One region of the Herbaspirillum lusitanum genome, then DNA from elsewhere that is predicted to be linked to it. Evidence: predicted binding sites of a transcription regulator. Region 1 holds the regulator's gene; the other holds the start of a gene.
What was found. The regulator HrcA, encoded in region 1, represses chaperone genes, less so after heat shock. The targets are predictions, from matches to a motif close to TTAGCACTCNNNNNNNNNGAGTGCTAA.

Region 1 (16,248 bases):
TCGAGTTTCACGCTTGTCGTCGCATCGCACCCGAAAGGGCCGATCGCGGCAGGCATGAGGATGAATGAAAAGAAGACCGGACGTTCGCCGTGTTTGCCACGGCGGGCGCTGGATACGGCCGGACGGCCGATGGCGCATGCTAACGATGTCTTCCGGAAATGCGCGGCGCATGTTCTGAGCACTGTGTTACCAGCACCATGCGCCGCGACTGCATTGTATAGAAAAAACGCCGCAAAAACCGGCGCGCCTGAAACGGCGACGCCGGTCTGAGCCGAATTACTCGAAGAATTCCTTGACCTTGTCTTTCCAGGTCTTGGTTTGCGGGCTGTGCTTGGCGCCGCCTTCGGCAGTCAGTTTTTCAAATTCGCGCAGCAGGTCCTTCTGGCGTTCGGTCAGCTTGACCGGCGTTTCCACCACGACGTGGCAGAACAGGTCGCCGGCATAGCCGGAGCGCACGCCCTTGATGCCCTTGCCGCGCAGGCGGAAGGTCTTGCCGGATTGCGTGCCTTCCGGAATCGTGAAGGAAGCCTTGCCGCTCAAGGTCGGCGCTTCGATGTCGCCGCCCAATGCCGCCTTGGCGAACGAGATCGGCATTTCGCAATGCAGATCGTCGCCATCGCGCTGGAACACTTCGTGTTGCCTGATGTGGATTTCCACATACAGATCGCCCGGAGGACCGCCGTTCATGCCCGGTTCGCCGTTGCCGGACGAACGGATGCGCATGCCGTCGTCGATGCCTTCCGGAATCTTCACTTCCAGCGTCTTGTTGCGCTTGAGGCGACCGGCGCCGGCGCAAGTCGGACATGGCTCGGGAATCACCTTGCCGCTGCCGTGACACTTCGGGCAAGTCTGCTGGATGCTGAAGAAACCTTGCTGCATGCGTACCTGGCCGTGGCCGCCGCAAGTGCCGCAGGTGGTTGGCGAAGTACCAGGCTTGGCGCCGGACCCATGGCAGGTATCGCACTCGTCCCAGGACGGTACGCGGATGGTGGTGTCGAAACCGTGCGCCGCTTGTTCCAGCGTGATCTCGAGGTTGTAACGCAAGTCGGCGCCGCGGTACACCTGCGGACCTGCGCCGCGACCACGGCCACCGCCGCCGCCGCCGAAAATGTCGCCGAAGATATCACCGAAGGCATCGGCAAAGCCGCCTGCACCCGCGCCGCCGCCGCCACCCATGTTGGGATCAACGCCGGCATGACCGTAACGATCGTAGGCGTCGCGCTTTTGCGCGTCGGACAACATCTCGTAGGCTTCCTTGACCTCCTTGAATTTCTCTTCCGCGCCCTTGCTGTCAGGGTTGCGGTCAGGATGGTATTTCATCGCAAGCTTGCGATAAGCCTTCTTGATCTCATCGTCGGTCGCATTTTTTGCTAAACCAAGGATTTCGTAAAAGTCACGTTTTGCCATGTTTTATAACACCTTGTTATTGGGCTTCCCCGCACTTGCGCGAGAACCAACAATGTGAAAAAGCCGAGAGACGATCTTGCGACCATCTTGCTCGGCGTGTCGGGCGGTAAAGCCGGCCGACGTGTGTCTGAATCTGAAGCTGAATCTGAAGCCAGATCCTGAATGACTTCGTCGGGCTGCGGGCGAAAGAAAATCTCTCTCGCCCGCAATCCGGATTACTTCACTTCCTTGAAGTCGGCATCGACCACGTCGTCGTCCTTCGGACGCGATTCGCCGGCACCAGCAGAACCACCCGCCGCACCAGCTGCACCGCCGGCGGCAGCCTGTTGCGCCTGCTGGTCGGCGTACATCTTTTCGCCCAGCTTTTGCGCAGCCACGGACAATGCTGCCGTCTTGGCGTCGATGGCGGCCTTGTCGTTCGCCTTCAGGACTTCTTCCAGCTCCTTGATGGCGGCTTCGATGGCGTCCTTCTCACCGGCTTCCAGCTTGTCGCCGTATTCGGTCAATGCCTTGCGTGTCGAGTGGACCAGCGCGTCGCCCTGGTTGCGGGTTTCGGCCAGTTCCTTCAGGCGCTTGTCTTCTTCGGCGTTGGCTTCGGCGTCGCGCACCATCTTTTCGATCTCATCTTCGCTCAGGCCGGAGTTGGCCTTGATGGTGATCTTGTTTTCCTTGCCGGTGGCCTTGTCCTTGGCGCCGACGTGCAAAATGCCGTTGGCGTCGATGTCGAAGGTCACTTCGATTTGCGGCGTGCCGCGTGGCGAAGGCGGAATGCCTTCCAGATTGAATTCGCCCAGGCCCTTGTTGCCGGCCGCCATTTCGCGCTCACCCTGGAAAACCTTGATGGTCACGGCAGGCTGGTTGTCGTCGGCAGTCGAGAACACCTGGCTGAACTTGGTCGGGATGGTCGTGTTCTTCTTGATCATCTTGGTCATCACGCCGCCCATGGTTTCGATACCCAGCGACAGTGGCGTGACGTCCAGCAGCAGCAAATCCTTGCGCTCGCCCGACAGCACCGAACCCTGGATCGCAGCGCCGACGGCGACCGCTTCGTCAGGGTTGACGTCCTTGCGCGGTTCCTTGCCGAAGAACTCCTTGACCTTTTCCTGCACCTTCGGCATACGGGTCATGCCGCCGACCAGAATGATGTCGTCAATGTCGGTAACCTTGACGCCCGCATCCTTGATCGCGGTGCGGCATGGATCGATGGTCTTGGCGATCAGCTCTTCCACCAGCGATTCCAGCTTGGCGCGGGTGATCTTCAGGTTCAGGTGGACCGGCGCGCCATTGGCCATGGCGATGTACGGTTCGTTGATTTCGGTTTGCTGCGACGACGACAGTTCGATCTTGGCGCGCTCGGCCGAGGCCTTGATGCGTTGCAGAGCGATCGCGTCCTTCGACAGGTCGAGGCCGTTGATCTTCTTGAACTCGTCGATGATGTAATCGATGATGCGTTGGTCAAAATCTTCGCCGCCGAGGAAGGTGTCGCCGTTGGTGGACAGCACTTCGAATTGCTTCTCGCCATCGACATCGGCGATTTCAATGATCGAGACGTCGAACGTACCGCCGCCCAAGTCATACACCGCGATCTTGCGGTCGCCCTTTTCGGTCTTGTCGAGGCCGAACGCCAGCGCAGCGGCGGTCGGTTCGTTGATGATGCGCTTGACTTCCAGGCCGGCGATACGGCCGGCATCCTTGGTCGCCTGACGTTGCGCGTCGTTGAAGTAGGCCGGCACGGTGATGACCGCTTCGGTGACTTCTTCGCCGAGGTAGTCTTCGGCGGTCTTCTTCATCTTGCGCAGCACTTCTGCGGAGATTTGCGGCGGCGCCAGCTTGTTGTCGCGCACGCCGATCCAGGCGTCGCCGTTGTCGGCCTTGACGATGGCGTAAGGCATCAGGGAGATGTCCTTCTGCACTTCTTTTTCGTCGAACTTGCGGCCGATCAAACGCTTGGCGGCGTAGATGGTGTTTTTAGGATTGGTGACGGCCTGGCGTTTGGCAGGTGCGCCAACCAGCACTTCGCCGTCTTCCTGATACGCGATGATGGAAGGCGTGGTACGCGCGCCTTCGGAGTTCTCGATGACTTTCGGCTGGCCGCCTTCCATGACGGAGACGCACGAGTTGGTAGTACCCAAGTCAATACCGATGATTTTGCCCATGATTTTTCCTTCGATCCTTAAGTCCCGTTAGGGAACAACAATAGTTTTGATAGTTTTAATATGTGGAGAAAAATCTGACTTTCAAGCGGCGAGTGCCACTTAAAAGCAAATTTTGTGCCGTTTATCGTTTTTATCTGTACAGCGCCAGCTTACTTGCCCTGCGCCACAGTCACCAGGGCCGGACGCAACAGGCGTTCGGAGATGGTGTAACCCTTTTGCAGGACGGTCACGACAGTATTGGCTTCCTGCTCGGCCGGCACGGCCGAAATTGCCTGATGCTTCATCGGATCCAGCTTTTCCCCGGCTTCCGGACTGATTTCCAGCAATTTGTTCTTCTCGAACGCGGCCGACAGTTGCTTCAATGTCATGTCGACGCCTTCCTTGAGCGATTCGACCGAGGGTGTTTCGATCTTCAGCGCCATTTCCAGACTGTCCTTGACCGACAGCAGCGATTCGGCAAAGCCTTCGATCGCAAACTTGTGGGCGCGGCTGATATCGTCCTGGGCGCGGCGTCGGATGTTCTCGGCTTCGGCCTTGGCGCGCAGGAAAGCATCCTGCATCTCGGCGATCTTGGCTTCGGCGGCGATCAACTGCTCTTCCAGGCCCGGCTCCACGGCTTCAGACGCCTGCGTCTGCGCTTGCGCGTCCTGCACTGCTTCGTTTTCCGCTGGCTTTTCCGTATCTTGCATAGTTAATACTCTCCGACATGGTACGTATGGTAGGTTTTGCGCGCCTTATGGCGCTTGGGGCTGCACATGAGGCTTAACCTTAGTTTTTCAATGGTTATTACGTGCAGATGCCATATCCAGAAGTCCTATGACATCCAAAAACGTTCTAACGCTTTGTTACAGAATTTACTACACTTGAAATAGGCGTTTGCGATGCACCATTTATGATGGTGCAATCGAACTTGATTTAAGTTTCCCCCGCCAATTTTCAAGGAGACGTCATGAAATTGCCGCTTATCTCCGCCACCGTCCTCGCCTATACCTTGCTGGCAGCAGCGTGGATCAGCTATTCGCAACTGGTTGCGCTGTACTGAAGCCGGCAGGAGTCTCTTTCCCGCCGCGCCGAACGGCGCATCTGACTCGCACTTTATTTCCGCCATGCAAGACCAGCGCAGCCCGCTATTTTAACAGGCTGCAGTCCCGTTTCGTCCAGTTTGCGGCGCACAGGCTATTGCGTGGCGCCGTGGCGGCGGGCCTGTTCGGCTGAGATGGCAGCCTGTTTCTGTTCTTCTTCGCGCTGTGCGGCGCCGGCAAAAGTCGGCCAGCCGATGAGGTGCTGCTCGGCGATTTCCATCATGCCCTGGCCCCAGGCGGGCGCATCGTTCAGGCACGGGATGAAATGAAATTCGCGGCCGCCGGCATGCAGGAATTCGGCCTTGGCTTCCATCGCGATTTCTTCCAATGTCTCGAGGCAGTCGCTGGTAAAGCCCGGACACATGACATCGACGCGCTGCACTCCCTGGCGCGCCAGCTCCTGCAAGGTCGGCGCGGTGTAGGGCTGGAGCCACTCAGCCTTGCCGAAACGCGACTGGAACGTCACCACGTATTCCGCCTCGCTCAAGCCCAGCGCTTCGGCCAGCAGCCGCGCAGTCTTGTAGCATTCGCAATGATAAGGATCGCCCAGCAGCAGCGTGCGCTTGGGCACGCCGTGGAAACTCATGACCAGCTTGTCCGGCTGGCCGTTGGCGTCCCAATGCGTCTGCACCGAGCGCTTGAGCGCCTGGATGTAGCCGTCGTGGTCGTGGTAATGCTTGATCAGGCGCAGTTCAGGGACATTGCGCACCTTGGCGAAATGCTGGAATACGGCGTCGAAAATCGAGGCAGTCGTGGTCCCGGAATACTGCGGATAGGCGGGCAGAACGAGGATGCGGTCGCACCCCTGCGCCTTGAGTTCGTCGAGCACGTCCGACACCGCCGGACTGCCGTAGCGCATCGCATGAGTGACGTGGACGCGGTGGCCGCGTTCGAGCAGGCGCGCGCGCAACAAGGCGGCCTGGCGCTCGGTGTTAAGCCTGAGCGGCGAGCCTTCGGCGTCCCAGATGGAGGCGTATTTTTCAGCCGACTTGCCGGAGCGGAACGGCAGGATGATGCCGTTGAGGATAAACCACCAGATGGCACGCGGGATTTCCACCACGCGCGGGTCCGACAAAAACTGCTTCAGGTAACGCCGCACCGCACGTGCAGTCGGCGCGTCCGGCGTGCCGAGGTTGACCAGCACGACGGCAGCCTGCGCCTGCTGGCTGCCGTGGAGGTAAGGAGGTTCTTTGCGAAATGACATGGAAATCCGTGAAGGTCTGGCGTTGGCTGGATTGGCTGGAAGGAAGCGGTGCTGGCGGGGCGTTACAGCGCCAGCAGCTCGCGCGCGTGCTTGCGCGTGGTGGCGGTAATTTCCAGGCCGCCCAGCATGCGTGCGATTTCTTCCACGCGCGACTTGACGTCGAGCGCTTCGATCTGGGACACGGTCTTGCCGGCCTCGTTGCGCTTGCTGACCTGGAAGTGCTGGTTGCCTTGGCTGGCGACTTGCGGCAAGTGCGTTACGCACAAGACCTGGCGATCCTGGCCGAGGCGTTTCAACAGGCGCCCGACCACTTCGGCCACACCGCCGCCGATGCCGCTGTCGACTTCGTCGAAGATCAGGGTCGGCGTCGCGGTCGAACTCGATGCAATCACCGAAATCGCCAGGGCGATGCGCGCCAGTTCGCCGCCGGAAGCGACTTTCGCCAGCGGCCGCGGCGCTACGCCGGCGTGCCCCGCCACCAGGAATTCCACTTGCTCCACACCATACGCCGCCGGTTCGCATGCTTCCAATGCGATGGCGAAACGTCCGCCCGACATGCTCAGGTCCTGCATGGCGGCAGTGACCGCTTCGCCCAGCGCCTTGGCCGCCTTGATGCGGCCTTTCGACAATTTCTGCGCGGCGCCGGTGTAGGCGGCCTGCAGTTTTGCTTCCTGCGCACGCAAGGCATCGAGGTCGCTGGCATCGGCCAGCTGCTTCAATTCTTCCGCCAGCTTGGCGTGCTCCTGCGGCAAGTCGTCCGGCGCCACGCGGAATTTTCGCGCGGTCGAATGGATCGCTTCCAGCCGCCCTTCCACCAGCTTCAACCGCGCCGGATCAAGCTCGACCCGGCCGAGGTAATCATTGAGCGCGTAGACCGCTTCCTGCAACTGGATCTGCGCCGGCTCCAGCGCCTCCATGACCGGCTTGAGCGCGGCATCGACGTCGGTCAATTTGCCCAGTTTCTGCGTCAGCGAAGACAGCTGCGACAGGATCGGCGAGTCCGATTCGGAGATCGCGCTCAGCGCTTCCTGCGCGCCGTCGATCAGGCTGGCGGCGTGCGACAGGCGACTGTGTTCGTTGCTGATGTCGCTCCATTCGCCCGGCTTGACTGCCAGTTTTTCGAGCTCGCTGACCTGCCATTCGAGGCGCTCGCGTTCGAGGAGGACGTTCTTGGCGTTGACTTCGAATTCTTCACGCTGCTTCGCCAGCGCGCGCCAGGTTTTGTAGGCAGCGGCGACGGCTTTGGCTTCCTCCAGCAATCCCGCCTGGCTGTCCAGCAACTGGCGCTGGGCGTCTGACTTGAGCAGCGACTGATGTGCGTGCTGGCCGTGGATGTCGACCAGCAGCTCGCCGAGTTCGCGCAATTGCGTCGCGGTGGCGGCAATGCCGTTGATGAAGGCCTTGGAACGGCCGGCATTGTCGATCACGCGGCGCAGCAGCACGCCGCCGTCCTCGTCGAAAAACTCATGCGCTTCGAGCCAGGCGGCAACATCGGGACCGGCGCTGAAATCGGCCGTGATGTCGGCCTTGGCCGCGCCTTCGCGCACCACGCTGGCGTCGCCGCGACCACCCAACGCCAGCGCCAGGGCGTCGATGAGGATGGATTTGCCGGCGCCGGTTTCGCCGGTGAAGACGGAAAATCCGGGAGCGAACTCGAGTTCGATGGCATCGACGATAACGAAATCACGAATCGACAGGGTACGCAGCATGGGATGATGGACTTGGTGTTTTATCAATATCGGCAGCGTCTTTCCGTACGGAGAACCGCATGGAAAAGACACCCGAGGCGCCTATTGTACTTTTAGATAGCCCGCTTATTGCAGGCGGCCTTCAACCGACGGGTATTCGTTCCAGTGCAGCTTTTGCCGCAAGGTGTCGTAGTAGCTCCAGCCTTCCGGATGCAGGAAGGTGATCTTGTGCGCCGAGCGCCGGATCACGATGCGGTCGCCGTGCGACAGGCTGGTCAGCGACTGCATGTCGAAGTTGGCGCTGATGTCGCGGCCGTTGACGACCTGGATTGAGATCTCGCAGGAGTCCGGAATCACGATCGGCCGGTTCGACAAGGCATGCGGCGCAATCGGCACCAGCACGATGCCGTGCAGGCTCGGATGCAAAAGCGGGCCGCCGGCCGACAAGGCATAGGCGGTCGAGCCGGTCGGGGTGGCCACGATCAGACCATCGGAGCGCTGGTTGTACATGAAGCGGCCATCCACTTCCACGGTCAGTTCGACCATGCCGGAAGACGCGCCGCGCGCGACCACCACGTCATTGAAAGCGAGCGCGTTGAAAATCTGTTCGCCATCGCGAAATACCGTGGCTTCCAGCAGCGAGCGCGTTTCGACGTCGACCTTGCCGTCCAGCATGTCGGCCAATACCGGTATCATGCGGTCTAGCGAAATATCCGTCATGAAGCCCAACCGCCCCTGATTGATCCCGATCAGCGGCACGTTGAACGGCGCCAGTTGCCGTGCGATGCCGAGCATGGTGCCGTCGCCGCCGACCACGATGGCGGCATCGGCGAACTGGCCGATCTGTTCCGGCGACATGGCGTCATAGCCTTCCAGCGCGATGTTCTGCGCGGTCTCGGCTTCGAACACGATGGTATGGCCGTGCGCTTCCAGGAAGGCGGCGATATCGGAAAGGGATTGCGCGATGCCGGCGGCATGATATTTGCCGACGATTGCAATGGTTTTGGGCGTTGCCGCCTGCACGGGTAATTTGATGGGCCACATGCTGCGGATTAAAGCATAATTCGGGGCCTGTTAACAATGAATTTGCGAGTGCGAACGCGGGGCAGGTGTTGACTGCCTAGGCGCAGCGACGCGGCGTAGCGGTGCTACGGCAAGGAGCTGCAACAACGGCAGGCGACGCCTGCAGCCGTTCCCGAAGGGTTTCAGCCAGGCAGTGCGCTGGCCGCGTTGCATGGCTTGCCAGCACACTGCCTGGCTGAAACGCACCTCGCAAATTCATTGTTAACAGGCCCCCAGACTATTCCGAACCGATTTCATGAACAAAACCAACATCCAGGCAGTCCTGTTCGACCTCGACGATACGCTGTGGGCGATCGAGCCGGTGCTGCATCTTGCCGAAACCCGGCTGTACGAATGGCTGACGCAACATGCGCCCGGCGTGGTGCAACGCGAAAGCATCCTCAGCCTGCGCGCACGCCGGCAGGTGCTGGCGCAGACCAACCCGGCCTACAAGATCAACCTGTGGGCGCTGCGCCATGCGGCGCTGACCACGGTGCTGGCCGAGCATGGCGAAGACCCCGCGCTGGCGGATCCTGCCATGGAGATTTTCACCACCGGCCGCAATGCCGTCACGCCCTTCGACGACGTCGTCCCCGGCCTGCAGCAGTTGAAGCTGCGCCTGAAGCTGGGCACGGTGTCGAACGGTTTCGCCGATCTGGCGCGCATCGGCCTGGCCGAACATTTTGAAATCTCCATCGCCGCGCATCAGTTCGGCACCGCCAAACCCGACCCGGCCATCTTCCACGCCGCCTGCACTGCGCTCGGCGTCGCGCCGGAACACACTGTCTATGTCGGCGACGACCTGGCGCTGGATGTGCTGGGGGCGCAGCAAGCCGGCTTGCGCGCAGTCTGGATGAACCGCTTCCAGCGCGAGTTGCCGGCGCATGTGCGTCCCGATGCGGTATGCACCGATCTCAACGAACTGGCGTACTGGCTGGCGGCGTAATATATATGGCAGGATATTGGCACGCCTGCTTCCTGCTCGTTAGAATGAAGACATGCAACTAGATAATCGCGCTCAAACCCTGCTCAAGGCCCTGGTCGAACGGTACATCGCCGACGGCCAGCCGGTCGGCTCGCGCGCGCTCTCCAAGATTTCGGGACTGGAACTGTCGCCGGCGACCATCCGCAACGTCATGGCTGATCTCGAAGAAATGGGCTTCGTCGCCAGTCCGCACACTTCCGCCGGGCGCATTCCGACGCCGCGCGGTTACCGCGTGTTCGTCGACACGCTGCTGACGATCGAATCGATGGATGCGATTGACGAGGCCACGCTGGAAACCAAACTGCAATCACGCTCGCAGATCAACTCGCCGCAAAAAATCATTTCCAATGCGGCGCAAGTGCTGTCGTCGCTGTCGCAATTTGCCGGCGTGGTGATGACGCCCAAGCGCGAGTCGATCTTCAAGCAGATCGAATTCCTGCGCCTGTCCGAAAAACGCATCCTGCTGGTCATCGTCGGCCCCGGCGGCGATGTGCAAAACCGCCTGCTGCTGACCGAGGTCGACTACACGCCTTCGCAATTGGTGCAGGCCGCCAATTACATCAACCAGCACTATGGCGGCCTCGGCTTCGACGAGGTGCGCCTGCGCCTGCAGAACGAACTGCGCCAGTTGCGCGACGACATGACCAGCCTGATGCAGGCGGCGGTCGAAGCCGGCAGCGATGCGATGGCCGACGAATCGGACAACGTCGTTATTTCCGGCGAGCGCAATCTGCTCAGCGTCTCGGACCTGTCGTCGAACATGACCTCGCTGCGCAAGCTGTTCGACATGTTCGAGCAAAAGACCAGCCTGATGCAGTTGCTGGATGTGTCGAGCAAGGCCACCGGCGTGCAGATCTTCATCGGCGGCGAATCGCAGCTGGTGCCGATGGACGACATGAGCATCGTCACCGCGCCGTATGAAGTCAACGGCAAGATCGTCGGCACGCTGGGCGTGATCGGTCCCACCCGCATGGCTTACGAGCGCGTGATTCCCATCGTCGACATCACCGCCAAATTGCTGTCGAGCGCACTCAGCGGCAACAACAACTGAGTCCGGCTGAACAGGATTGAGGACTGCAGCGAACTGTTGCACACCGCTTACCCTTCTTTACACCCCTGGCCGCCATCATCGAAGCGGCAATAAAAAAACCATCCGGCGATGGCGGGATGGTTCTTTGCAAACTGCGTCCGGATTGAATCCGGCCGGCATGGATGCCTATTTCTTGGTCTTGCGGCAATCCTTGCAATGGCCGTACAAGGCCAGCGCATGATCGGCAATCTCGAAACCGTGCTCCTGGGCAATCTTGAGCTGGCGCTTCTCGATTTCGGCGTCGAAGAATTCCTCGACCTTGCCGCAATCCAGGCAAACCAGATGGTCATGGTGCGAGCCTTCGTTGAGTTCGAATACGGCCTTGCCGGTTTCAAAGTGATTGCGCTGCAGCAGGCCGGCTTGCTCGAACTGCGTGAGCACGCGGTAGACCGTGGCCAGACCGACGTCCAGATTGTCCGCCAGCAGCATTTTGTAGACATCTTCCGCGCTGAGGTGACGCACCTCGGTGTTTTGGAAGATTTCCAGGATTTTTAGACGCGGCAAAGTAGCCTTGAGGCCGCTGGCTTTCAGTTCGGATGGATTATTAGGCATGTTTCAGTAAAAATCAGGTTATCTGCTTTATCATATAGCGTTTTAGCACAATTGCTCAACCAATTGAAATCTTTATGCGAATGTTGCCTTCCTACCGTACTACCGCTCTGGCGCTGATCGCGCTGAGCACCCTGCTGTCCGGCTGTGCATCCAAAAAACCGGCGGAAGGCGCAGCTGCGCCCGACGCGACCGGCGTGCAGGTTTCGAAGAAGAGCAGCCTGTTCGGCTTCCTCAAGCCTTATCGCATCGATATCCAGCAGGGCAATTTCGTCTCCAAGGAGATGGTGGCGCAACTGAAGCCGGGCATGACCCGCGACCAGGTGCGTTTCGTGCTCGGCACGCCGCTGCTGGCCGACGTGTTCCATTCGGATCGCTGGGATTATGAATTCCGCCTGGCCAAGGGCAACGGTGAACTGATGAGCAGCCGCGTGTCGGTGTTCTTCAAGGACAACCTGATGGAACGCTACGAAGGCGGCAACGACTTGCCGACCGAACAGGAATATCTGTCCCTGATCGCCGGTTCCAAGAAGGGCGCCATGCCGGAACTGTCGGATACGCCGACGACCACGGCTCCGCCGTCCTCCTCCAAGTAAGCTGGCCAGTACAGCAATACCCGCAACCACAAGTACAAGTACAAGCACTATGAGCGCATTGAAAATCGCCGTCGCCGGCGCATCCGGCCGCATGGGCCGCATGCTGATCGAAGCCATCCGGAACGCCGACGACATGGTGCTGGCCGGCGCCCTGGACGTGCCGGGTTCGCCCAGCATCGGCACCGACGCGGCCTCCTTCCTCGGTAAACCAGCCAACGTCGCGATCGAATCGGACTTGGCCAAAGGCCTCGCCAACGCCGACTTCCTGATCGACTTCACGCGTCCGGAAGGCACGCTCAGGCACGCCGAATACTGCGCCGCGCATGGCGTCAAGATGATCATCGGCACCACCGGCCTGGAACAGGAAGCCAAGGACGCGATCGCCGCCGCCGCGCAAAAGACCGCGATCATGCTGGCCCCCAACATGAGCATCGGCGTCAATGTCACGCTCAAGTTGCTGGAGTTGGCCGCCAAGAGCTTCTCGCACGGCTATGACATCGAAATCATCGAAGCGCATCACCGCCACAAGGTCGACGCGCCGTCCGGCACGGCCCTGAAGATGGGTGAAGTCATCGCCGACGCCGTCGGCGTCAAGCTCGACGACGTTGCCGTCTATGCCCGCGAAGGCATCACCGGCGAACGCGATCCGTCGTCGATCGGCTTCTCCGCCATCCGTGGCGGCGACATCGTCGGCGACCACACCGTGCTGTTTGCCGGCATCGGCGAGCGCATCGAAATCACGCACAAATCCTCGAGCCGCGTCACCTACGCCCACGGCAGCCTGCGCGCCGCGCGTTTCCTGGCCGACAAGAAAACCGGCCTGTACGACATGCAGGACGTGCTCGGACTGAAGTAGTCTTCCGCCGCTGCATCTGATCAACGGATGCAGCGAATCTTTTTGCGGATGCCTACTCCAACGGATTGCCATTTATTTCTGCTCCCAACCTAGAGAACACGATATGGAACAAACCGTTGGATTCGCCCATTACTGGGCGCAAGGCGATGCCGTTTCGCATGCCGTCGCCTATGTTCTGCTGCTGATGTCCGTCGCCAGCTGGTATTACATTCTTTCCAAGACCTGGAGCTCGTGGCGCATCCGTCGCGGCAGCAATGCGCTCGAAGGCTTCTGGAAAGCGCCCACGCTGACCGACGCCATCGCCGTCATGCGCACCGTCGACAGCGAAGAAATCTTCACCCCGCTGGCGCAACGCTCATCCGAAGCCGCCGGCATTTCCTCCAAACAAAATACGCCCTCGCTCAATGCCGCCACCGATCCCGGCGAACTGATCACGCGCACGCTGCGCCGTGAAATCAACCGCGTTTCGGCCCGGCTGGAACGCGGCCTGACGCTGCTGGCTTCGGTCGGCTCGACCGCGCCGTTCGTCGGCCTGTTCGGCACCGTCTGGGGCATCTACCACGCGCTGGCGGCGGTCTCGGCCAGCGGCACGGTGCAGATCGACAAGGTCGCCGGTCCGGTCGGCGAAGCATTGATCATGACGGCGCTGGGTCTGGTGGTGGCGATTCCCGCGGTGCTGGCCTACAACGCCTTCACACGCCTGAACCGCCTGACGCTGGCTGAACTCGACGGCTTCGCGCATGACCTGCACGCTTACCTCACCACCGGCGAGCGCGTCGGCAAGGGGGAAGCATGAGTTTCGGCGGCTTCAACGACAACCACCAGGCCGGCCCGATGGCCGAAATCAACGTCACCCCGATGGTCGACGTGATGCTGGTGCTGCTGGTGATCTTCATCCTTTCGGCGCCGCTGTTCACGCATTCGCTGCAACTCGATCTGCCGACCGCAAAATCGGCGCCGGCTCCCGAGAAACCGCAAACCGTCAGCGTCGCCATCGACGCCGCCGGCAAGCTGTATTGGCAAGATCAGGCGGTCACACTGGAAGAATTGACGCGGCGCATGGCCGAGGCAGCCGGCAAGAAGCCGCAGCCCGAAGTGCAGTTGCGCGCCGACAAGGCGACCCGTTATGAAGTGATTGCCGACGTCATGTCGGCAGCGCAAAACAACGGCTTGAACAAACTCGGTTTTGTGACCGATCCGAAACCAAACACAACAAGTACAGAGAAGAAGTAATCATGGCAACAGCACGCCTGAACGGCGAACTCATCACCGACTGGGACAGCTTCCACAGCCAATGCGCGAGCGTATTCGGCTTCCCCGATTTTTACGGCAACAACATGAACGCCTGGGTCGATTGCCTGAGCTACCTGCGCGACGACGACGGCATGAGCAAATTCGTGCTCAAGGAAAACGAAGCGCTGACCATCGAAGTCCAGCACAGCGACAAGCTGCGCGCCGCCGCACCGGACATCATCGAAGAGCTGCAATTCTGCGTCGCCATGATCAACGACCGCTGCGAAGACTACGAAGAAGCCGCCACGCTGAAGCTGGCGCTGCTCTGAATCCCCCTCCGGCTCAATCGATCAACTGATCGCCGTCATAGAACGGATACGGCCCGTCGAATTCACCGACGTAAGCCGTATGACTGATCAGCCCCGTCTTGCCGCCCCACCAATGCAACTGGAATCCCGGCGGCTCCATCACGAATTGCGACGGCGCCTGCGGATCCAGATCCAGCACCACCTGATGCGACACGCCCGGACAGGTTGACGCCATCGTGCCGCCGAAGCGCGCCTGTATCGAGCGATGCAGGTGGCCGCACAGGACCCGTTCCACCTGTGGATGACGACGCACCACCGGCTCCAGCAATTGCGGATTGACAAGACCGATGTCGTCCATGTGTCCGATGCCGGTAGTGAATGGCGGATGATGCATGGCGATCACGGTCGGCCGTTGCGGCTGCTCGCCCAGCACCCGGTCCAGCCAGTCCATGCTGGTCGCCGCCAGTTCGCCTTTGCTGGAGCGCGGGATCACGGTATCGAGCGTGACGATGCGCAGCGGATGATCCTCGATCACGTATTCGATGCGCGCCGCATCGGAAGCGCTCTGCAAATAGGCATGATCCGGGAACGCCCGACGCAGTGCGCCGCGCTCGTCGTGATTGCCGGGCAACAGGTAATACGGCATCGTCAGCGGCGCCAGCAATTCGCGCAAGACCGCGTATTCATCGGCCAGGCCGAAGTCGACCAGGTCGCCCGTGAACACCACCGCATCGGGCCGCTGTTTCAGGCGGTTGACCTGCGCCACGCAGCGCCGCAGGCTCTCGGCGGTGTCGACCACACGATAGGATTTTTTACCCTGCGCCTTGATGTGCAGGTCGGAAACCTGGCACAGGATCATGAGCGCGTTTCCCCGGAAAAATATTGCACCGGCAATTGCATCACCGCGTGCTCCGGCACGCGCAGGCCGATGCGCTCGCCGGCGTGCCAGACGCCGCGTCGGCGCGTCTCGACGATCACCGGCATGTCGGCGCCGATGTCCACCAGCAAACGCGTGCGGTCGCCCATGAAAAATGTCGACATGACGTCGCCGAACATTTCCGCGCCGGCGGTATCGAGCGGCACGATCTCGACGTCTTCCGGACGGAACATCGCCGTCGCCAGTTGGTCCGCAGCCCCATTCGCTCCCCCATTCGCATTCGCCAACGGCACGATGCCGCCCGGAATCTGCAGGTGACCAACGCGCGTCACGCCGCTCACCCGATTCATGGTGCCGATGAAGTCGGCCACGAATTCCGACGCCGGGCGATAGTAGATATCCTGCGGCGTGCCGATCTGCGCGATCTTGCCGCGCTCCATCACGACGATGCGATCGCCCAGCGCCATCGCCTCGCCCTGGTCGTGCGTGACGTAGATCGCAGTGATGCCGAGTTTGCGCAGCAGTTGGTTGAGGTCGGTGCGCAAGGTTTCGCGCAGCTTGGCGTCAAGCGCCGTGAGCGGCTCATCGAGCAACAGCACGCGCGGCTCCACCGCCAGTGCGCGCGCCAGCGCCACGCGCTGCCTTTGCCCGCCCGAAAGCTGGTCGATGCGGCGATGGCCGAGGCCTTGCAGGTGCACCATGTCGAGCAGCGTATCGATCCGTTCGGCGCGTTCGGCTGCAGCCATCTTGCGGATTTTCAGACCATAGGCGATATTCTCGCCGACCGTCATGTTGGGGAACAAGGCATAGTTCTGGAATACCATGCCGACGCCGCGTTTTTCAATCGGCAGGTCGGTGACGTCATCGTCGCCGAACAGCACGCGGCCGCCGTCGTCGGGAAATTCCAGCCCGGCAATCAGCCGCAGCGTGGTGGTCTTGCCGCAGCCGGACGGCCCCAGCAGCACCAGCGTTTCGCCGGGATGGATTTCAAGGTCGATCGGCTCCAGCGCGGGTGCGCCGCTGCCGAAGGTCTTGGCGCATTGAAGCAGTCTGATGGAAAGAGAAGAGTTCATAGGCGTACGCGTGTGCGCGTGGTCTGGGTTGCCCATTGCATGGCGACCAGCAGCGGCACGATCATCAAAAGAAAAATCAGGG
Region 2 (16,248 bases), on a different contig from region 1:
TGGGATCGTTGGCCAGGGCGCGGGCGATGCCGACGCGCTGCTTCTGGCCGCCGGAGATTTGCGCGGGGTAGCGATCCTTCAGCGCGGTCAGGCCCACCAGTTCCAGCAGCGGTTCGACCTTTTTGGCGATCTCGGCCTTGGACAGGCCGGCCAGTTCCAGCGGCAGCGCGATGTTGTTGTAGACGGTGCGCGACGACAGCAGGTTGAAGTGCTGGAAGATCATGCCGATGTGGCGACGCGCATCGCGCAGGTCGTCGGCCGACAGCGTGGTCATGTCCTTGCCGTCGAGGATGATCTTGCCTTCGGTCGGGCGATTGAGCAGGTTGATGGTGCGCACCAGCGTGCTCTTGCCGGCGCCGCTGCGGCCGATGATGCCGAAGACTTCGCCCTTGCGGATGGACAGGTCGACGTTGCGTACCGCATCAACCGTGCCGCTGCCGTTGGGGAAGCGTTGGGTGACCCCCTGAATTTCGATCATATTGCTTTCGATGTTGCTTGATTGTTGCTTCAAGAAAAAGGCAGCAGGGCGGCTAAATAACCAGCCTGCTGCCGATATTTTTATATAGAGCCGTGATTTTATGAGGATTTCGTTGCAGGCGGAACTACATTTTGCATATTCCCTAATGAGAAAAAGGCATAACCAAGCGCTTTTTGGCGCGAATTGCAATGAAGAATGCCGGCTGTTTCATTTCCGATAAGCAGCAAGTCCCCCCTGCATGTTTGCGCCAATGCGACTAAGATAGCCGTCCCGGCCCGGAAGGAAACCATCGATGGCATACGTCTACATAACCATGAACTCGCCCGTCGGCGAGCTGACCCTGGTCGGCCGCGGCGAGCGGCTGGCGGCGATCCTGTGGGAAAACGACAAGCCCACGCGCGTGCGGCTGGGTGAGATGAGCGCCGACCCCGCCAGCCCGGTGCTGCTGGAGACTGAACGCCAGCTCAACGAATACTTCGCGGGCAAGCGCAAACAGTTTGAAGTCCCGCTGGATTTCACCGGCACCGATTTCCAGAAGCGGGTATGGGCGGCGCTGCTGACCATCCCGTTCGGCGAAACCCGCAGCTACAGCGAAATCGCCGTGCAACTGGGCGACATCAAGGCGGTGCGTGCAGTCGGCGCAGCCAACGGCAAGAATCCCATCTCCATCATCGCCCCCTGTCATCGCGTGATCGGCGCCTCGGGCGAACTGACCGGTTTCGCCGGCGGACTCAAGGCCAAGGAGTTGTTGCTCACGCTGGAGGGCGCGCATGCCTTGCACAACAAGCCCGGCACCGCCGTCCCGCAAAAGCGCCGCAGCAAGCTGCCGGATCCGAACCAGGGTTTGCTGTTCGCGGAGTGATCCGAGGTCTGAGTAGCAGAGGGCAGCAGAGCAGACGCAAACGCTGCGCACAATGAAAAAGGCCTCGATCGCTCGAGGCCTTTTCTTTTGCTGCGTGCTACGTATAGCCGTGTGGAAAGCGTGCTTTCCGGTGCGCCCGCATTCCGGAGAATGCAGGCGCAGCCGAATTACATCATGCCGTCCATACCGCCCATGCCGCCCATACCACCCATGCCGCCTGGCATACCGCCAGCCGACTTGTCTTCTGGCTGCTCAGCGATCATCGCTTCGGTAGTCAGGATCAGGGCGGCGACCGAAGCAGCATTTTGCAATGCCGAACGGGTAACCTTGGTCGGATCCAGAATGCCCAGTGCAATCATGTCGCCATAAGTGCCGTCAGCAGCGTTGTAACCGTAGTTGCCTTGGCCTGCCAACACTGCGTTGACCACAACCGATGGCTCGTCGCCGGCGTTGAACACGATTTGGCGCAGTGGCTCTTCGATCGCGCGCAGCACGATCTTGATGCCGGCTTCCTGGTCAGGATTGTCGCCCTTCAAGTCCTTGATGTTGGCGCGTGCGCGCAGGAATGCCACGCCGCCGCCAGGAACGACGCCTTCTTCAACTGCTGCGCGGGTAGCGTGCAGAGCATCTTCAACGCGTGCTTTCTTTTCCTTCATTTCGACTTCGGTAGCCGCGCCGACCTTGATCAGTGCAACGCCGCCTGCCAGCTTGGCAACGCGTTCTTGCAGCTTTTCACGATCGTAGTCGGAAGTCGCTTCTTCGATTTGCGCGCGGATTTGCTTGACGCGCGATTCGATAGCGATGGCTTCGCCGTTACCGTCGATGATGGTGGTGTTTTCCTTGCTGATTTCGATGCGCTTGGCTTGGCCCAGTTCAGCCAGAGTGGCTTTTTCCAGAGTCAGGCCGACTTCTTCAGCGATCACTTGACCGCCGGTCAGGATAGCGATGTCTTCCAGCATTGCCTTGCGACGGTCGCCGAAGCCAGGAGCCTTGACGGCGGCAGTCTTCAGGATGCCGCGGATGTTGTTCACCACCAGAGTTGCCAGTGCTTCGCCTTCGACATCTTCAGCGATGATCAGCAGTGGACGGCCGGCCTTGGCGACTTGTTCCAGGATCGGCAGCAGGTCACGGATGTTCGAAACCTTCTTGTCGAACAGCAGGACGAATGGGTTTTCCAGCGCAACAACTTGCTTCTCTTGGTTGTTGATGAAGTAGGGGGACAGGTAGCCGCGGTCGAATTGCATACCTTCGACGATGTCCAGTTCGTTTTCCAGCGACTTGCCGTCTTCCACGGTGATGACGCCTTCTTTGCCGACCTTGTCCATTGCCTTGGCAATGATGTCGCCGATGTCGGAATCGGAGTTAGCCGAGATCGAACCGACTTGGGCGATTTCCTTGCTGGTGGTGGTTGGCTTCGACAGTGTCTTGATTTCGGAAACGATGGCGACAACAGCTTTGTCGATGCCGCGCTTCAGATCAGTCGGGTTGAAACCGGCGGCAACGTACTTGAAGCCTTCGCGAACGATCGCTTGAGCCAGCACGGTCGCGGTAGTGGTGCCATCGCCTGCGTTGTCGGAAGTCTTGGAAGCAACTTCCTTAACCAGTTGCGCGCCCATGTTTTCCAGCTTGTCTTTCAGTTCGATTTCTTTCGCAACCGAAACGCCGTCCTTGGTGACGGTAGGGGCACCGAAGCTGCGCTCCAGAACCACGTTGCGGCCCTTCGGACCCAGGGTTACCTTGACTGCGTTAGCCAGGATGTTGACGCCATTGACGATTTTTGCACGTGCGTCATCGCCGAAAATTACTTGTTTTGCTGCCATGTTGGATTCTCCAAAATTCGTTTATGAATTGCTGAATTGCGTTTGAATCGGCTCGATCAGCTCCGATCAGACTTGTTCGCTGCCGGCGCAGGACGATTTACGTCGCGCCGCGGCAGCGGACGTCGATTACTTTTCGACGACGGCGAACAGGTCTTCTTCACGCATGACCAGCAGTTCCTGGCCGTCGATCTTCACGGCTTGGCCGGAGTACTTACCGAACAGAACGCGGTCGCCGACCTTGACTGCCAGCGGACGGACCTTGCCATCGTCCAGGATCTTGCCGTTGCCGACAGCCAGGATTTCGCCTTGGTCTGGCTTTTCAGTTGCTGCGTCAGGCAGCACGATACCGGATGCGGTCTTGGTTTCTTGGTCGAGACGCTTGACGATAACGCGATCGTGCAAAGGACGAAGGCTCATGAAAACTCCTTAAAATTCAATAAGTTATAAATAATGCGGCGTTGGCTGCAAAGTGTACTTAAGCCCTGCAGCAAGAACTCCGTGCCACATCGGAAAAGTGGGTAGGCCAGAAAAGAAGCTGTTAGCACTCTCCCCTGACGAGTGCTAAGTATAGGGGCGGGATGGGGGTTTTTCAAGGGCAGGGATGATTTAAGTCGCGCGGAGTCGCGTAATTGTCGGAATTCGTTTAAGTCTGAACTGTTGTTGTCGATTAAGCATGATCCCCTCGGGCGGCTCAAATGGCGAGGGCAATTCTGCGGGGAAAATCAACAAACGAAACGAATAAATACGCGCGGAGGTAGCCGGCCTCAAAGCCGTTCTCTGTTTTTCTCTGTTTTCTCTGTTTACCAATGACAAAGTCCCGCCTGTCGGCGAGACTTTGTCGTTCCAGCTTGGTTCGGGATCAGTTGACCGTGTTACGGCGACGCACTCAAACCAGCTTGCCCACCGCCGCCTCCAGTTGCGTCCATGCCTCTTCACCAAACTTGTTTTTCCATTCCTTGTAGAAGCCGCTTTGTTGCAGCACCTGGCGGAATTGTGCAGTGGCCGGTTTGGAAAAAATCAAGCCTTTGGCAGCCAGTTCTTGTTGCAGGTCGGCCGCCATTTTTTCGCTGTCGGCGCGCTGATTGACACCCGCTGCATTGAAGTTCCTGGTGATGATGTCTTGCAGCGCCACCGGCACTGCGGCGAAGGAACGTTTGTTGGCCAGCAGCCAGTAACCATCCCAGGCATGACTGGTCATCGCACAATATTTCTGTACTTCATACAGTTTGGCAGTGGTGATGATCGGGAAAGGATTTTCCTGACCATCCACGATGCGGGTCTGCAGTGCACTGTACAACTCGTTGAAGTTGATCGGCGTCGGCGCTGCCTTCAGCGATTTGAACAAGGACAACAACAAGGGGCTGACCGGCACCCGGATTTTCATGTTCGCCAGTTCAGCCGGCGTGTTGATCGGTTTGTTCGACGTGATATGGCGGAAACCGTTGTCCCACACCTTGTCGAATACGTGCAGATTGGTTTTCTCGATATGCGAACGAATGTATTTGCCGAGATCGCCATCCATCGCTTTCCACACTGCGGGGTAATCGTGAAAGGCAAAACCAACACTGTTGAGCGAAGCCATCGGCACCAGATTGGCCAGAATCACGCCAGGCAAGGTCAGGAACTCGACGCTGCCGGAGCGCACCTGGCTGAGCAGATCGGTATCCGAACCCAACTGGCCATTCGGGAACACCCTGATGTCGACCTTGCCGCCGGTTTCCGCCTTGGTTTTTTCGGCAGCTTCGCTGAGGCGGATATAAATCGGATGGGTGACCGGAACGTTGGTCGCCACCTTGTAGTTGAACACGGCAGTTTGCGCGCGCACGCTGGTGGCGCCGACGGCGGCGATGCCGACTGCCGAGGCGGCGGCTTTCAAAACGGTACGGCGAGTGATTTGCATGTCTGTCTCCATGATTTTTATTTGAATACGGCGCGATGATCCGGCCAGATGCTGCGCTAGACGCAGCGCGCCGTCAGGCCGCCATCGACGATGATGCTGGTGCCATTGACGTAGCGGGCTTCGTCGGATGCCAGAAACAGTGCGGCATATGCGGTGTCCCAGGCATCTCCCATCTTGCCGGTGGGGGAGATTTTGTCGCGTTGGGCAATCATCGAATCGACATTGCCGCCATACGTCTTGGTCAGCGGTTCGCGAATCAAGGGCGTGTTCATCAGGCCCGGCAACACGCAATTGGCACGGATGCCTTGTGCCGCGTATTCCACGGCAATGTTGGAGGTCATGCTGATCAATGCCGCCTTGGCGGCGCTGTAGGCCAGATAGGGGAAACCGATCCAGCGCAGGCCGGCAATCGAACCGATGTTGACGATGGCGCCGGCGTTGCGTGCCGCCATATACGGCAGCACATGTTTGCAGGTCAGAAAAATGCTGGTCTGATTGACCGCGATGACACGGTCCCAGCTTTCCTCCGAAGTCTCGACCGGACCACCGGTTTCGACAATGCCGACATTGTTGTGCAACACATCGATCTGGCCGTAGGTCGCCATGCAGGCGGCGGCCATTTCGCGAATATCGTCGCTGCTGGCGACATCGGCCCGGAAAGCGGTGCACTCCCCGCCTTCACTGCGAATGATGGCTGCGGTTTCCTGCGCAGCTTCAATACGAAAATCGACCGCGAATATCCTGGCTCCTTCACGTGCATACAGCACCGCTGCAGCTTTGCCGTTGCCCCAGCCTGGCCCGGATGAGCCGGCGCCTATGACAATGGCGACCTTTCCTTTCATGCGTTCAGACATGATTTCCCTCAATGATGTACGGAGATGTACGGAATATCGGGGCCCGGAACATGCGGCGCGGGAGTTGCGGTTCCCGCCTGCATGAGCCAGGCTCCGTCGGAAGCAGGCTGCGGCTCAGGCTGCCAGGGCAGACTTGGCGGGCGCCGCCGCAGCACGTTCGGCATACTCTTTGAGAATATTGGCGCTGCTCGCGTGCAGCGGCGTGAAGTCCTGATGCGCAATGAAATCCGGCCGTGTCGGTTTGGTGATCGCATTCGATACTGCCGACAGCGTCAGATAAACGATACGGCGCGGATACGGAGTGATGTTGCCGGCCGAGCCGTGCACCATATTTGCGTGGAACATCAATACACCGCCGGCCTTGCCGGTCGGGGTGACGATGCCATTGCGATCGACCATCTCGGTAACGGTCTTCTTGTCCAGCGTCCACAAGGGATAGGAAGTGGTTTCCGTATCGTGCGCAGATTCCAGCGCGCCGGCCTTGTGACTGCGCGGCACCACCATTAGCGGGCCGTTGATCGGCATCACTTCATCCAGGAATACCGCGATGTTCATGGCGCGCGGTTCCGGCATGCCGTCATCCTTGTGCCACGTCGGAAAATCCTGATGCCATTGCCAGACTTCACCGGTAAAAGCGGCTTTGGCATTGATCTTGAATTGATGGATGTACACCTCTTCGTTGAACAACTGCGCCACCGGCGCTACCAGGCGTTCGTCCGCGGCCAGCAGTTTGCAGGCTTCGTTGTATTGATGGCAGGCAAATGCGGTACGCGGGGTGCCATCTTTTTCCCGCCAGATATCCGGACGTTGCATCTCCAGTACGGCCGCCGAAGCATTGCGCAATGCGGTGATTTCGGCTTCGGAAAAGCAATCTGGAAGAAAGACATACCCAAGTTCATCAAAGCGGGCGAGTTGTTCTGCGTTGAGTTTCATATTGTCTCCTGTGGACTTGATGGGGCGATGTATTTGATTTTATTTTTGAATGCTGAATTTGGAATTCCGAATTCAGTTTTTAGATAATAGTCGTCCCCCTTGAGCAGGTCAACGAGAAATTCGCAAATTCGAAAGCATGGGATTCAGGGACACGCGCGGCTTGAGTGCCGCTGAAGCTGAGTGGGAGTGGGGGGCGACTAGCAAAGGATGCCGCAGAATATGCTCTGGAGAGCCGGGCGAGAACAGAATCCCAATTCAAGCCGAAAGGCGAAAATCGGGATTTATTGTCAGTTTGATACTGGGTAGGGGTTTTAAGTGGTCAAGGACGGCGAAACCCAAGGAGATGGCGGCCGATGCGGCCGCGGATGGGAAAGGCTGGAAGGCTGGAAAGGGAAATGAAAGCAGGCAAGGCAATGACTGCCTGCCTCAGTACCTCTCACGCCGTCGGATCACGACCGGCACTCAGGCGCTTGGCGAGGTCGCGGCCGGCGCGTTCGATATGCCGGGCGGCCGCCTGAAACGCTTCATCCACCACGCCGGCAAAAATGTGCGTCGCGATGATCTGATGTTCTTCCCAGGCACGCACCGGTACGCCGGGATCATTGAGCACGGCCATCATGGAACGCATCAGATGCGGCCATTGTCCGGCCATGATTTGCTCAATCGCCGGATTGCCGCTGAGCCGGTAAATCGCCATGTGAAAACGGAAATCCGCCTTGACGAGCACTGACAACGGCGCATTATGCCGCATTGCGCTGACGCCCCGTTCAATCGTCTCTTTTAGCGCATCGATGTCATCTTTCGGCGCGAGACCATCCTTGACCCGCTGCGCCGCCATGGCTGCGGCACTGGATTCCAGCGAGACGCGCGCGTGGTAGAGATGAACGATGTAGTCGGGATTGACCGGGGAAACTTCCACCCCTTGTTTGCCGGCGTCGCGCACCAGCCCCTGATATCGCAGCAGTTGCAAGGCATGGCTGATAGGCTGACGCGATACGCCGAGGCGGTCAGCCAGCGCCGATTGCCGTACCCGTTCGCCGGGTTTCAGGTCGCCGCTGGTGATGGCTTCGAGCAGGCGGTCGTACACCTTCTCGATATACAAGGTATTTTGATCGATTGAATTCTGCATTCCGGATTCCATGCCGGTATCTTAACACGGCGGCGTGGGAGAGAAAGGGCGCTCCCAACCCGGCCTGGTCAGATTCGGCATCCGGTACTGCTTTGTATAATCATGAAATTATATTTTTGCGCGAGATGCTTGTGGAATTGGCAAGACTGGAACAGCAACTGGGCTTCCTGCGGGAAATCGATCGCCTGAAAACCGTGATGCGGCAATCGCCGCTGCTCGATCAAAGCCGCAAGGAAAACTCCGCCGAGCATTCCTGGCACCTGGCCATGTACGCCATGCTGCTGAGCGAATATGCGAATGGGACCGTGGATGCCAATCGCGTCATCCGGATGCTCCTGCTGCACGACATTGTCGAGATCGACGTCGGCGATTTTCCGATTCACGGCGGGTCTTCGGCGGCGGCGCAGGCGGAGCAGGAAGTGAAGGCGGCAGAGCGCTTGTTCGGCATGTTGCCCGAAAACCAGGGTGATCAACTTCTGGCCCTGTGGCAGGAATTCGAACGTGCGGAAACCGACGACGCAAAATTCGCCAAGGCGCTGGATCGCTTCCAGCCGTTGCTCATCAATATCTTCACCGGTGGCGGTACCTGGACGGAGAACGGCGTTTCACTGGAACAGGTGCTGTTCCGCTACGGTCCCGTGATTCAAAAAGGCGCACCGCAACTGTGGACGGCGTGTGAGCAGTGGGTGGCGCGACATTTTTCGGAATGAAGCACCATCAGGCGGAATCACGCCAATCGCCGATGCAACCGAACAAGACCTGGAGCCGCGCACTGGGACCGAAGGGTACCCAAGCCGGAGGAGGGCGCCAATATCCATGCCTGCCTGGCCAGTAACGAAGCGAGCTATATTAACGGTGCGGTAATAGGGGTAGCGGGCGGGTTGACGCGGTAGCCTGACTCTTCACCGGACAATTTTTCCCGCCACATCATCGTCGACCGATGACGTGGCTCACGTGCTCACATGTCGGGATTTTCATGAAAACAGTTGATCTATTGAAGCCGGACGCCGGCCTGCGCGTCTTCATCTCCGGCGCCGCCACAGGCATCGGTGCAGCCATTGCGGAAGCATTCCTGGAGACCGGCGCGGCGGTCTACGTTTGCGACATCAATCCGGCCGCCGTCGAAGCAATCAGGAAGAAGCACCCCGGCATTCATGCCGGCGTCGCCGACGTCGGCAAGCGCGAAGACGTCGATGCAGTGATGGCGGACGCGGCCGGGAAGCTCGGCGGCCTCGATCTGCTGATCAACAATGCCGGCATCGCCGGACCGACGGGCGCGGTTGAAGACCTCGACGCGGACGCCTGGGACCAGACCATCAACACCAATCTGAACAGCCAGTTCTACTTCCTCAAGCGCGCCGTTCCCTTGCTGAAGAAGACTTCGGAAAATCCGGGCATTATCACGCTTTCCTCGGTGGCCGGACGCCTGGGCTATCAGTTCCGCACGCCGTATGCCTCGACCAAATGGGCCATCGTCGGTCTGATGAAATCGCTGGCGGTCGAGCTCGGACCCAGCAATATCCGCGTCAACGCAATTCTTCCCGGCGTGGTGGAGGGCGAACGCATGGACGGCGTCATCGCCGCCCGGGCAAAGACGCTTGGAGTGAGCTTCGACGAGATGCGCGAAGACTACGTCAAGAAGATTTCACTGCGGCGCCTGGTGACCACCCAGGATGTCGCGGCGATGGCCTTGTTCCTGGCGTCGCCTGCCGCGCGAAACATCTCGGGGCAGGCGATCAGCGTCGACGGCAATCTCGAATATCTGTAATCGGGTAGATTCCCTGCAGGCTTCCGTCATTTGACCTTTCGGATGCTTCGCGCATCCAAGCGGACAAAAAATAAAACCCGCGCCGACAAAAGCGGCGCGGGCTTTTCAATTGCAGGCTGGCCGCTATCAGGCCGCCGATGCAGCCGTCCGGCGCGCCGCGCTGCGTTTGAGCAGCCATGCCGCGAACACGAAAGCCGCCGCCACCAGTCCCAGATTCCGCGCCGAGCCTTCGGCCACCGTCAGCGCGCCGGCGCTGGCGCCGATCGAGAAGCCCAGGTACATGAACGAGGCGTTGAGCGACATCGCGATCGGGGCCAGCTTGATGCCGGCGATGCCGATCAGGTTGGTCTGCTGCGCCGGATAGAAGGCCCATCCCGAAATGCCCCACACGATCACGCTCAGGAACACCGGCAGCACCGCCAGGCTGGCCGGCAGCAGGTAGGCAATCGCGGTCAGCGTCAGGAAGGCGGCGATCAGGAACATCAGCGCCGGACCGGTAACGCGGCGGAAGCCGACGCGGTCGGCGATCTTGCCGCCGGCCATGACGCCGATCGCAGCCGAGATGCCCCAGGCGAACAGCACGTAGCCGACGTGGGTGCCGTGGATGCCGGTGACCTGGTTCAGGTACAGCGCGAAATAGGTGTACATGGTGTACGCGCCGGTGGCCCACAGCAGCGTGGTCAGCAGGGCGCGCAGCACGGCCGGGTCGCGCGCGGCCAGCACGCGTTCACGCAGGCTGGCGACCGGCAGGTTGTTGCCGATGGCGCGCGGCAGTCCCAGCATCAGGCCCAGCGTCGCGATGGCTGCCAGCAGCGCCACCCCGGCGAAGGTCATGCGCCAGCTGAGGCTGTCGGCGATCACGGTCCCCAGCGGCGCCGCCAGCGCCACTGCCACGGTAATCCCGCCGCTCACCAGCGCCAGCGCACTGCCGCGTTTTTCCGGCGCGACCAGCGCACCGGCCAGAGCCAGCGCATTGGGTACGTACAGGCCGGCGGCGAAGGCCAGCAGGATGCGCGCGGTCATCAGCGACCAGTAACCGCCGGCTTGCCAGGCCAGCAGGTTGGCCAGCGTGAAGGCGGTCATCGCGCCGATCAGCAGGCCGCGGCGGCTCAGGGCGCCGGTCAGCGCGGTCAGGATCGGCGAACTGATGGCGTAAGCGGCGGTGAACGCCACCACCAACTGGCCGGCGACCGCAACGCTGACGCCGAGGTCCTTGGCGACCGTCGGCAAAATGCCGGCGATCATGAAACCCTCGGCGCCGACGGCGAAGGTGCCCAGCGCCATCCAGTACAGAGGCGCATTGCTCGCCGCAGGAGCGGAAGTGGGAAGAGAAGATGTGTTCATGAAATTCTCGATATAAAAATGAGATGAAATGACCGGTCGTCTTAAACTTGGTGAAAAAAATGCCGCTCCATTGAAGCGGCTTGCTGCAAATATTCTGTGTAGCGTGAATCGGTTCTGTTCTGCTCAGCTCAGGACTTTGTTGAAAACCACTTCCATGAATTGATCGAAGGCATCCGGGCTGCGCTCCACGCGCACGCGCAAGGTCGCGCCTTCCCAGGCATTGAGCAGGAAACCCGCCAATGTCTTGGCGCTCAGCTGGTTCGGGATACTGCCGTCTTGCTGGCCGGCGGTAATCGCGTATTCGAGCGCGGTGCTCCAGTTGCCGTAAATCCTGAGCAGCTGCTCGCGAATCACCGGGCTTTGCTCCGACAATTCCGCAGTCATGTTGCCGATCATGCAGCCGTGCTGAAAACCACGGTCAACCAGGCGCTGGTTGAGCGCCGTGAAGTAGCCGCGCAAGCGTTCCAGCGCCGGCAGGCGGTCGTCGGCCAGGATCTCGCGCAATGTGCTGCGACGTGAGGCATAGTCGCTGACGATTTCGGCGGCGAGGGCTTCCTTGCTCTCGAAATGGTTGTAAAACGAACCCTTCGGCACGCCGGCCTCGACCGTGATGTCTTGCACGCTCGACGCGTTGAAACCGCGTTCCAACAGGAGTTTGAGCGCGGCGTCGAAAATCTGGTCACGGGTATTTGGCTTGGACATGCAGCGATAATATGACCGGTCGTCTTAAAAGTCAACGGGAGCCGTGAAGTTGTGGCGAAAATGCCATGACGTAGGGTTTGTGGTGTATGGCGCGACGTTCTTCTTTGGTTGCTTGCGGGAACTCCATCCGGCCGACTACGCCGCACCTGTCTCTGTATCATCGTCTTGCTCCGCAGTTTTTCATTCGTATGAAGACATCCTCGAAAACAAGATTTCCTCCAGTGCAACGCTGGTCTACAATCGGCCATCGACATAAAATCAAAGCCGGTGTCAGCAGCAGTGCCCACCCCGGCGTCGACTCGAGACCACAACAAAAATCGCATTCAGGAAGGGTTGTCAGTCATGCACAGCTTTCTGCCGCTTGCTTATCAAATCGACAAACTCGCCCGCAGGCTCGCCGGCAGTTTTCCAGATACGTTTTCAGCCGATGCGCGCGAGTTGCTGGTGATCGGCGCGGAGACCACGCCGGTACTGCGCAACGGCGCTGAAGTGCTCAATCTCAATTTCGGCAGGATCGACAGTTTTTCGGCGGCCACCGGCGGCAGCGCCACCATCTTCGTCCAGCGCGGCAAGGACTTCGTGCGCATCTCGACTTCGGTGAAAAAAGAGAACGGCGAACGCGCCATCGGCACCTTGCTCGATCATGCCCACGCCGGTTATCGCGACTTGCTGGCCGGCCGCAGCTATACCGGCTTCGCTCAATTGTTCGGCCGCCAGTACATGACCCGCTACGACCCGGTGCGCGACGCGCAGGGGCGGGTGGTGGCGGTGCTGTATGTCGGCATCGACGTCAGCCAGCGCTTCCAGGTCGGCATCGGCGCGCGCTTGGGCATGCTGGCCTTCGGCATCGCCGGCACGGTGCTGGGCGCTTATGTCTGGGCGAGCGTTGCGGCCGTGTCGGCGCTGCCGCCCGCGACCTCAGGCGCGCCCGCGATCATCGCAGCGCTGCTGCTGCGCTATGGTGCGATCGCGCTGGGTTTGCTGGCGCTGGGCATGGGCGGTCTGTATTGGCTGGCGCAACGCATGGTGACGCGACCGCTGGTCGATGCCACGGCCGCCGCACAGCAATTGGCCAAGGGCGATCTCACCACCATGATCCACGTGGGCCGGCGCGATGAGATCGGCCAGCTGACGCAAGCCATCAACGGCGTCGCTCAAGGACTGGCGACCATCGTCGGCGCCGTGCGTGGAAGTTCGGAACGCATCAATATCGCCGCGCACGAGATTGCCGCCGGCAACGACGACCTGTCGGCCCGCGCGGAAGCGCAGGCCGGCGCGCTCGAGCAGGTGCGCGCCACCATGGATAATTTCAGCGCCGCCATCCGCAACAACGCAAGTCACACGCAACAGGCCGGCAACCTGGTCGACAACGCTTCCACGCATGCCGGCGAAGGCGGCAAGGTGGTCGGCTCGGTGGTGGCGACGATGGGCGCGATACGCGCCAGTTCGCACAAGGTCGCCGACATCATCGGCGTGATCGACGGCATCGCCTTCCAGACCAATATCCTGGCGCTCAACGCCGCCGTGGAAGCGGCGCGCGCCGGTGAACAAGGCCGCGGCTTTGCGGTGGTCGCGACCGAAGTGCGCCAGCTGGCGCAACGCTCGGCCGCCGCCGCGCGCGAGATCAAGGATCTGATCGCCGAATCGGTGGCCAACGTCGACCACGGCGACCGCCTTGCCGGCCAGGCCGGCGGCGCCATGTCCGGAATCGAGACGGCCATCGGCAGCGTGGCGACGATCATGCGCGATATTGCAACCGCCGGCGCCGGACAGACTGAAGACATCGGCGAAGTCACGCGCGCCGTCGGCGACATCGACCAGATGACGCAGCAAAACGCCGCACTGATCGAGCAGGCCGCGACTGCCGCCGAGAGCCTGCGCCACGAAGCGGAAAAGCTGGTGGAGCAGGTCGGCGCTTTCAAACTGGCGCAGCGCGGCTGATCGCCGATCTCGATTGATCCCCCGTCCATCCGCAATCCATCCGGAGTCCAATGGTTCACTACAAACGTTCATCCACGGCACTGCTGGCAGCAGCCTTCGTACTGCTGGCCTGTGTGGCAATCATCGGCCTCGATATCTGGCGCACCTGGCAGGCGCGCGTGATCGAGGAGCGCGAAGCCACCGTTTCGGTCACCAACATGGCGCGCGCGCTGGCGCAGCATGCCGATGACACGTTGAAGGAAGCCGACACCGTGCTGGTGGGTTTGCTGGAGCGCCTGCGCATCGACGGCACCGGGCCGGCAGCGCTGGAGCGCCTGCATCGCCTGCTGGCGGTACAGGTCAAGGAACTGCCGCAGCTCAACGGCATCTTCGTCTACGACAGCCAGGGTCGCTGGGTCGTCAATTCGCAGCCGCGGCTGGACAACACGCAGAACAATGCTGATCGCGAGTATTTCATTTATCACCGCGACCATCCCGACGACGGCCCCTATATCGGTTCGCCGGTGCGCAGTCGATCCACCGGAAAGTGGATCGCCACGGTGAGCCGCCGCGTCAACAACGCCGACGGCAGTTTTGGCGGGGTGGTGCTGGCGACGGTGGACATGGCTTACTTCCAACGTTTCTACGACAGCTTCGACATCGGCAAGTCCGGCGCTATCCTGCTGGCGCTCAACCGCGGCACCATCGTGTTCCGCCGTCCGCTGCGCGAAGACTCGATCGGCAAGAGCATGGCCGACGCCGCCATCTACCGCGATCATGCGGCCAGGCACGCCAGCGGCCTGGCCGTCATCAAGTCGTCGCAGGACGGCGTGGAGCGTATCAACGGCTACCGCCATCTGGACGCTTTCCCGCTGTTCGTTTCGGTGGCGCTGTCGCGCGACGAGATTTTTGCCGAATGGCGCGCCGACGCCTATATGCACATGATCGGCGTGCTGCTCCTGGTGACCGGTTTTGCGGTCATGGGGCGGCGCATGGTGGCGCAGATCGATAAGCGCTCGATCGCCGAGAACGAAGCCAACGAAGCGCGCGCACAAGTGGAGAAACTGAATCAGACCCTGGAGCGGCTGGCCTTGCAGGACGGTCTCACCGGCCTGGCCAACCGGCGTCAGTTCGACGTCGCGCTGGCGCGGGAAATGAGCCGGGCGGTACGTAGCGGCGAGAGCCTGGCCTTGATCATGATCGATGTCGACCGCTTCAAGTTGTACAACGATTTATATGGGCATCTGTCCGGCGACGAATGCCTGCGCAAGGTCGGGAAAACCATCCTGTCCGGCGAACGGCGTCCCGGCGATCTGGCGGCGCGTTACGGTGGCGAGGAATTCGCCATCATCCTGCCCGATTGCGATGCCGCGGGCGCGACGGCGATTGCGGAACAGATCCGACTGGCGGTGCGTGCGCAGCAGATCGAACATGCGGCCAATCCGGACGGTATCGTGACGGTCAGTCTAGGCGTCGGTTGTTTGCCTGAAGTGAAACGGGAGATGTCGGTGCGCGATCTGATCGGTGTCGCGGATCAGGCGCTGTATCGCGCCAAGGGCGACGGCAGGGACCGCGTCGGCGTGTAAGCAGGTGTCCGGTATGGAAGTTTGCCGCGAATCGAGGAATCCGCCGCAGCTCGCCATCAGCGGGCGATGGTGGATTTTTCGGACTTGTCGGATTCCTGCTCCATTACCTCGCCGGCCACCACTTGCATTTCGTCGTCAAATGCGGCGACGGCAGGTGTCTTTACGGTACTGCGATTGAGTACATGGATTTCCGCATTACGCAGTTTCGGCGCTTCGTCCGGAACGATATTCCGGACCTGATACATGGCGAGGTCGTTTTCCCATTTCTTTTCACGGTAGAAAAAGTAGAGCAGGAAAACCAGGCCGACGCTCAGGTAGGAGACGACGGCGAGGAACATGTCTTGCTGGAGCAGGTGGAAGATGAAATCCATGGCTATATGTGCTCTCTGAGGATGGGGTTGCGCGATGTGGTGATGATAATGAACAGCTCCTGCTACTGATATCGGGGAATTCCTTATTCCTTGCCGGCACTGGTTTCCGGGTGCGCGGCAAGGGCCTGGAATGCATCAACACATCAGCGCATCAACACGTCAATGCATCAGCGTTTTCTTGAGCGCCGCGGCAAGCTCGTCGATGGCAAATTTGGCGACGTAGCCGTTGGCGCCAACGCTGCGCACATGGTCCTCGTTGGCCGAGCCCGACAGCGATGAATGAATCACCACCGGAATCCCCTTGTAGCGCTGATCGGCCTTGATGTTGCGGGTCAGCGTGAAGCCGTCCATCTCGGGCATTTCCAGATCGGTCAGCATCAGCGCCACCTTGTCGGCGATCTGCTTGCCTTCACGCTGCGCTTCGGCGCCCAATACCTGCAGTTTTTCCCAGGCTTCCTTGCCGCTCTTGGTCATGATGAATGGCACTCCCAGCGTGGTCAGGCCGTCTTCGATCAGCGCGCGCGCCACCTTGGAGTCGTCCGCCGCCAGTACAATGGCGCCGGGTTTGACCAGATCCTTCA

Region 2: a site for HrcA is predicted at 3,699-3,725, ahead of groES (co-chaperone GroES). Genes of this name have one in related genera too.

Annotation. Positions count from the first base shown of each region.
Region 1 covers NZ_QXFG01000005.1:192,025-208,272, reverse strand. The annotation lists gene dnaJ (molecular chaperone DnaJ) at 277-1,407, opposite strand; gene dnaK (molecular chaperone DnaK) at 1,623-3,563, opposite strand; gene grpE (nucleotide exchange factor GrpE) at 3,713-4,252, opposite strand; gene hemH (ferrochelatase) at 4,740-5,849, opposite strand; gene recN (DNA repair protein RecN) at 5,912-7,558, opposite strand; gene DXT88_RS05115 (NAD kinase) at 7,664-8,581, opposite strand; gene DXT88_RS05110 (HAD family hydrolase) at 8,856-9,545, shown strand; gene hrcA (heat-inducible transcriptional repressor HrcA) at 9,598-10,635, shown strand; gene fur (ferric iron uptake transcriptional regulator) at 10,801-11,226, opposite strand; gene DXT88_RS05095 (outer membrane protein assembly factor BamE) at 11,307-11,819, shown strand; gene dapB (4-hydroxy-tetrahydrodipicolinate reductase) at 11,869-12,675, shown strand; gene DXT88_RS05085 (MotA/TolQ/ExbB proton channel family protein) at 12,779-13,471, shown strand; gene DXT88_RS05080 (ExbD/TolR family protein) at 13,468-13,908, shown strand; gene DXT88_RS05075 (barstar family protein) at 13,911-14,237, shown strand; gene DXT88_RS05070 (phosphodiesterase) at 14,251-15,075, opposite strand; gene DXT88_RS23440 (ABC transporter ATP-binding protein) at 15,072-16,166, opposite strand; gene DXT88_RS05055 (ABC transporter permease) at 16,163-16,248, opposite strand, start outside.
Region 2 covers NZ_QXFG01000003.1:394,245-410,492, forward strand. The annotation lists gene DXT88_RS03080 (methionine ABC transporter ATP-binding protein) at 1-478, opposite strand, end outside; gene DXT88_RS03085 (methylated-DNA--[protein]-cysteine S-methyltransferase) at 771-1,340, shown strand; gene groL (chaperonin GroEL) at 1,508-3,160, opposite strand; gene groES (co-chaperone GroES) at 3,287-3,577, opposite strand; gene DXT88_RS03100 (TRAP transporter substrate-binding protein) at 4,047-5,060, opposite strand; gene DXT88_RS03105 (SDR family NAD(P)-dependent oxidoreductase) at 5,117-5,914, opposite strand; gene DXT88_RS03110 (phytanoyl-CoA dioxygenase family protein) at 6,029-6,847, opposite strand; gene DXT88_RS03115 (GntR family transcriptional regulator) at 7,284-7,976, opposite strand; gene DXT88_RS03120 (HD domain-containing protein) at 8,102-8,686, shown strand; partial or broken gene DXT88_RS03125 (3-oxoacyl-ACP reductase) at 8,756-8,869, shown strand; gene DXT88_RS03130 (SDR family oxidoreductase) at 8,953-9,744, shown strand; gene DXT88_RS03135 (MFS transporter) at 9,871-11,088, opposite strand; gene DXT88_RS03140 (TetR/AcrR family transcriptional regulator) at 11,212-11,790, opposite strand; gene DXT88_RS03145 (methyl-accepting chemotaxis protein) at 12,133-13,731, shown strand; gene DXT88_RS03150 (GGDEF domain-containing protein) at 13,782-15,296, shown strand; gene DXT88_RS03155 (hypothetical protein) at 15,353-15,667, opposite strand; gene DXT88_RS03160 (chemotaxis protein) at 15,827-16,248, opposite strand, start outside.